2 linked regions of the Spirulina major PCC 6313 genome follow. The protein of the gene in region 2 binds, or shares a complex with, the protein of the main gene of each other region. Links are inferred from orthologs where the notes say so. Each region holds a gene or a part of one and is shown on either strand. Other genes may lie near its edges.

Region 1 (3,030 bases), 340 kb from region 2 along the record:
ATAGGATTTATTCGCCAAACTGCCAAAGGATGCCAAACGAACTTGGGGGCCAAACCACCGCGCAATAAACCCCGCTTGGGTCACATCCGCTTCAAACACCGACGCACCCAAATTAAAATTCAACAGGCAAAATATTAGTCCTAAACTCGCAACACTCGTCAACGAAATGAGGCCATGTTTATAGCGGGGATGAATCCCGATTTTGTGCAACAGGGTGAGGAGCGATCGCGTAATTCTTGAGAGGATTACGGTGATCGGCATATTGAACAAATCACGTCTGAATAACTCGATAGTTTGCAGTCGTGTGTTGAGTTGGTATCGCCAGGATGTGATTAAGCCCCCTTTTTGATTTGAACCTGTTTCCTGTTTTGATGCGGACTCATCATTGAAGCGAGTGCCGATGAGCGTTCCCCAAAATAGGGTGTGCATGTAGAAAATAGGTCGTAAATAGTCGATTTCCTGTACTGCTGTGGGTACGATAAAGGCGACAACGCCTAAGCTGATCAATAAAAGGGGTTGACGCTGATCATTACGGGCGGGGAGGGCTGCGATCGCAATCAACACCAACGCAATCCAAATTAACAGCGTATGAAACAATCCCAATTCCGCCAAAATCTGCACGTAGAAGTTATGGGCCGTATCAAACAGTCCCACGCCAGTATCATAGCTCTTCAAAGTTTGAAACCAACTGGCGTAACCATGACCAATAACAGGAGAATCGCGAAACATTTTTAACGCTGATCCCCAAATCTTGAGGCGTTGTTGCTCAATAAAAGGATTATTCTGGGCAAGAATGGACTGAATTAATGCATCGTTTCTCAGTATCCAAACAAGAGCTGCAACCAATAGGCCACTCAGACCCCAAAAAATGCGCCGCGAGTTCAGATACAACGCATAGCCATTACAGGCGAGAAAATATAACCCGCAGAGCACTAACCCGCCGCTTTGTTGTGACCAAACGATGCCGCTGATCAAGAGAATCCCCCCATTCATGGCAATTAACCGTTTGCCATACTGTTGAGCGGCGAAAACATACCACAGAGCGATCGCGAGTCCCGGCGCACAATAGGGCCAAACCCAACTCGGATTCCCAAACACTTGCACGAAGCGACCAAAGGCAAAACCCTCAAAGCTGTTATACATCAAGACTTTGGGCAAGGCTTGTTCAATGCCCAAGGCGATGCAGGTAAATGAGACGATCGCCACCAAAACCGGCCCAAATGCGATCGCGCCTAATAATAACCTCCCCCCTTTCCGCACCATCCTCGCGAAGAAAAATGCCAAGGTTCCCAACAGAGTCGCCATGACGAGGGTGAAGTAAGTCCGCAGGCCGTAGGTGTTGCTGTAGCTAGCTTGGAGGAAACATTCCAGTTTGAAGGCGAGACCGGGGACGGCGAGGCAAGGATTCCAGACTTGGCCGGGAGTGAAGAAGAGCGACCACAATGCCCGCGGCCCGGTGATTAGCAGCACGATCGCCCAAATATAGCCCAGCAGAAATTTTTCGCGGGGGCGGATCACCCAATGGGAGCGGCGGAGGGATTTTGCACCGTAAAGGGCGTAGTAGAGCAGACCGCTGAGGACGGCGACGCTGAAGAATTCAGGGATACCGGGAAGACTGTATTCCGGATTGATCGGGACGAGGAGATGGCTCACGACAATGCACCCTAAGCCAAAAATCAGGACGAGATAGGGGGCTTTGGGGTGAAATTTGGGCATGGCGGCTAGGGGGAATCGGGCGGGGTGAGGGTTTCGATCTGGAGGGTCATTTGGGTTTGACCCTGTTGCAAGAATGCCTCACATTGTTGCAGGTGTTGGGTGGCGGTTTCAAATTGTTGAAAAACTTGTTCGAGGGGGAGATTGCCGGTTTCCAGTTGAGTGATCAGGGTTTCGAGTTCAGCGATCGCTGTTTCGTAATTCCACGTTGTCATGGCTGTTGATTAATACTTTTGCACCAGTATAGCCACAATTGTGTTTCAAATTCGTTACACTATGGGCGTTTTTCATCCCCATCGATCACTATGCGCAATGCTTTTCTTGCTGCGATCGCGGCCTGCTGTACCATTCTGTTTTGGGCGATGGTGCAAGCACCGGAATCCATGGCCCAAAGCGATCGCCTCCATACCCTGCACCGCAGCGATCAGCCCATCGCATCGGCCATTACTGAATTTGCCCCCAGTCAAGCTGTCCTCGCCGGAACTGTCACCTACGGCATGACGGATGAAGATCTGCCGATGCAAGGCTATCTCGCCCGCCCCGCCGACAGTGTTGAACCCAGCCCCGCGATCATCGTCATTCACGAATGGTGGGGGCTGAATGAAAATATTGAAACGATGACGCGCCGCCTTGCCGGGGAAGGCTACACCGCCCTCGCGATCGATCTCTATAACGGCGCAGTGGCCGAAGCCCCCAACCAAGCCCGCGCCCTAGTCGGCACAGTGCAAAACAATCTAGAGGCCGCCCGCGCCAACATTCGCCAAGCCTACGCCTATTTAGATGAGACTCAGCAAGCCCCGAAAATTGCTAGCTTGGGCTGGTGTTTTGGTGGTACTTGGTCGCTGAATACGGCGTTGCTGTTCCCCGATGATCTTGATGCAGCGGTGATTTACTACGGCGGTGGCATCACCACTGATCCGGAGCAACTGGCAACCCTGGAAATGCCGATCATTGGCTTCTTTGGCGGGGAAGATACCAACCCGACCCCGGAAACCGTGGCAGAATTTGAGCGCGTCCTCAAGGATTTGGATAAGTCCGTTGAGGTGCATCTCTATGAGGGTGCGGGTCATGCCTTTGCGAATCCGTCGGGGACGCGCTACGTGGCAGCGGCGGCGCTGGATGCTTGGGAGAAAACCCTTGAATTTTTAGCGGCGCATCTGTAGCGATCGCCTCCCGTCTGGGGCTGGATTTGGCGGCGGCTACGGTAAATCTAGCCAGATCAGAGTGCAAGCTGCGCCAATTTGCCCCTCTAACTGGGCTTGGGCATTGCCGCCATTAATCGCAATTTCAACCCAGCCATGGCTCCCGATTAAAGCG
Region 2 (3,213 bases):
TCTAAGTTTCTATCATTTCTTTAATATTTCTAAAAACGATCATACCCAAAGGTGCGATCGCGTCAGCCACTTATCGCGTCAGCCACTTATCGCGTCAGCCACTTATCGCGTCAGCCACTTATCGTGCCTCAACATTGCTGGAATTTGAGCAGGATTAAACCAGCGGAGGCCGAAGATATTCATCAAATATATCCCACGCCTGCGAAGCCGCCATAGAGGCATGATGCAGTTAAGATTAAAGGACAATTTGGGTGGTGATGAAGTGGATGACTTCATCGAGGCCCTGTTGGGTTTTGAGGTTGGTGAAGATGAAGGGGCGATCGCTTCGCATTTTTTTCGCATCTCGATCCATGACGGCTAAATCTGCGCCGACATAGGGGGCGAGGTCGATTTTATTGATCACTAAGAGATCGGATTTGGTGATGCCGGGGCCGCCCTTGCGGGGGATTTTATCCCCTGCGGCCACGTCGATCACATAGATGGTTAAATCCACCAATTCCGGGCTAAAGGTGGCCGCCAAATTGTCGCCGCCGCTTTCGAGAAACACCAGTTGCAGCGGTGAAAACGTGGCTTCGAGTTCCGCCACAGCGGCGAGGTTCATTGAGGCATCTTCGCGGATGGCGGTGTGGGGACAACCCCCCGTTTCCACGCCCCGAATCCGATCGCTACTCAGGGCTTGCGATCGCACCAAAAACTGCGCGTCTTCTTGGGTGTAAATATCATTGGTGACTACCGCAATTTCGTAGCGATCGCGCAATGCCTTACAGAGCGCGTCCAATAATGCCGTTTTTCCCGACCCCACGGGCCCCGCGATCCCAACTCGATAGGCTGTCATAGATAATTCCTGGCGCTGAAGAGAGATAATCCATCGTTTATTTTAGACGGCGATCTCAGGCTTGCACCGATCCGACCCACCGAATCACAAACGAGCGAACCCGGTGGATCGGATTCGCTCGTTTAAGATGCTGGGGTGCCAGGGATCGAACCTGGGAATGGCGGTACCAAAAACCGCTGCCTTACCGCTTGGCGACACCCCATTGTGCTGGGCGTTTCAGTGCGCTAGCCTTTGTCAGTATAGCAGCTTGATCCGGAAAATTGTCAAGAATTTTGATCACAAGTTGGTCATGGTTCCGGATCGAGGGCGGTGATCGTGACCTGAACCGTGCCCTGAGCGAGTTTCAGGGTGAGGGTGTCGCCGGGGGTGAGGGTATCGCTCCGCCGCACGATCGCACCATTGGGCCGTTGGGCGATCGCGTAGCCCCGTTGCAACACCGCACGGGGATCAAGGGCGGCAAGTTTTTCGCGAAAAATTTGGGTTTGGAGGCGGGCCTGTTGGAGGCTTGGGGCCTGTTGGGGGAGGCGGTGGAGGCGATCGCGGAGGGTTTGGAGGTGGTCGGATTCATGAGCCAGACGGGTTTGTAGGGCCCGCAGGAGGCGATCGCGCCGCTGGTGATGGTCTTGGAGCCGTTGCAGCGCCGAGGGAACCACCCGTTCCGCTGCGGCCGTGGGTGTATGTACCGTCACATCCGCCACCAGATCCGCCAAGGTTTGATCCCGTTCATGGCCAATCCCTGTCACCACCGGCCGCCGACAGTCTGCGATCGCTCGGATCACCCGTTCATCATTAAAACAGGCCAGATCCTCCGTTGCGCCGCCCCCCCGCGCCAGGATGATCACCTCGGCGCGATCGTCGGCTTCCACCCGGTCTAGGGCGGCGGCGATGCTGGCGGGAGCCTGTTCCCCTTGGACGGTGGCCGGCGCGAAAAGAATGTGAATACTCGGATCGCGGGCTTGGATTGTGCGCTGGATATCGCCCCAGGCCGCAGCGGTGGGGGCCGTGACGATCGCGATCGTGCGGGGATGGGCCGGGAGGGGTTGTTTCAAGAGGGGATCAAACAGACCTTCGGCGGCGAGGCGCGATCGCACCTGTTGCAACCGCAACGCCTGGGCCCCATCCCCCAAGGGCAAAATCTGGACAATTTGCAGCCGATATTCCCCTCGTTTCGCGTAGAGACTCACCGACCCCAGCACCGCCACCTGCTCACCAACGCGAGGATGATGCTTCAACTGAGACCGCATCCGACCCCACACCACCCCCTGCACCGTGGCTTCTTCCGCCGGATCAGCTAGGGTCAAAAATAACCCCACCCGATGATCGTTCGCCGTAGTCACTTCCCCCGTCACCCAGACATGCTGCAAGACGGGGTCATCTTCGAGGCTGCTTTTGATGTAGTCCGTCAGACCGGCCACTGAGACCGAGCGTGAAATCAGTTCCATAGCTTGCAAAGGTTAAGAATTGAGCCAATCGCGGCGGAGGCGATCGATGATCGTCTGGCGGTCTACTTGGGTCAAGATTGTGCGAATCACGGTATTGGGGCCGCGATCGCCCCAGGTACAGCCCTGCTCTAGGTATTGCTGCGCCACCTTGCCCACCACGTAGGAACCGTAGCCCGCCAACCCCCCTTGCAGAAGTGCCGTCGTTGTCCAAGTCCCCCACAGGGAGGCATCCACGAGGCTGGCACTTTTGCCGATGCCCAGCACCGCATTGCTGCCAAACTCTGCTAGTAGTAATGTACCAGAACTAAAGAGGATTTTGCGCCAGAGTTTTTCGGCGGCAAAACTGGTCATCGGCAACCCGTACAGTTTCGCCAAACTCCGAATCAAGGCCAAATCCGTCACCGCACCCCCCACCACATCTAAAAGCGCGATCGGGTTTAAGCCCACCACCACCGCCTTCCACTTCGCATAGTTCCAAATCAAGGCTTCGGCTTCAGCGGCCCGATGTTCAATGGTTTTACTGACGAGGGATTGGGTAGCTTGGCGGGCCTGGACGAGGGCATTGAGGGCGAGGAGCGATCGCCCCTCTTGCTGGAGCAGGTCGAGAATTTTCGCCCGTAATGGTTCAATCTGGGGCGGCGGCGTTTCCCAGGTCTCCGTCACTCGCCCATCGGGCCATTCCGTCCGCACCGGAAATGGAGCAGGATCAGCCGCCACCATCACCACTTCATCCAGGGAAATCAACGCTGTCAACTCCCGATCCAGTCCTCCATTCTCCGCCCACTGCTGCAACTGTTGATAAATCACAGCGCGATCCACGTCAGGATAGAGGTCAATTTTGTTAAACACCAGAATCAGCGGTTTATGGGCCCGTCGCAACTCCCGCAATGCCTCATATTCCGTGCGCGTCATATCCCCCGCCACCACAAACAAAAT

Evidence for each region.
Region 1: the proteins of xseA (region 2) and xseB are in contact, whole or in part, in a cryo-EM structure (PDB 8TXR), measured with the Escherichia coli proteins. The link is inferred for Spirulina major PCC 6313 from one-to-one orthologs.

The regions. Positions count from the first base shown.
Region 1 is NZ_KV878783.1:2,113,006-2,116,035, reverse strand. Bases 326-3,030 are described here. They hold xseB (exodeoxyribonuclease VII small subunit), read right to left. Parts: upstream 1,929-3,030; coding sequence 1,722-1,928; downstream 326-1,721. Other genes in these bases: SPI6313_RS09170 (SAM hydrolase/SAM-dependent halogenase family protein), read right to left, coding at 2,913-3,030; SPI6313_RS09175 (dienelactone hydrolase family protein), read left to right, coding at 2,019-2,876; SPI6313_RS09185 (O-antigen ligase family protein), read right to left, coding at 326-1,716. Outside these bases: more of SPI6313_RS09185, read right to left, coding at 1-325. UniProt on the Escherichia coli protein: Bidirectionally degrades single-stranded DNA into large acid-insoluble oligonucleotides, which are then degraded further into small acid-soluble oligonucleotides.
Region 2 is NZ_KV878783.1:2,457,235-2,460,447, reverse strand. The notes cover bases 201-3,088. They hold xseA (exodeoxyribonuclease VII large subunit), read right to left. Parts: upstream 2,278-3,088; coding sequence 1,123-2,277; downstream 201-1,122. Other genes in these bases: SPI6313_RS10745 (GTP-binding protein), read right to left, coding at 2,290-3,088; ureG (urease accessory protein UreG), read right to left, coding at 236-835. Also shown: more of SPI6313_RS10745, read right to left, coding at 3,089-3,213. UniProt on the Escherichia coli protein: Bidirectionally degrades single-stranded DNA into large acid-insoluble oligonucleotides, which are then degraded further into small acid-soluble oligonucleotides.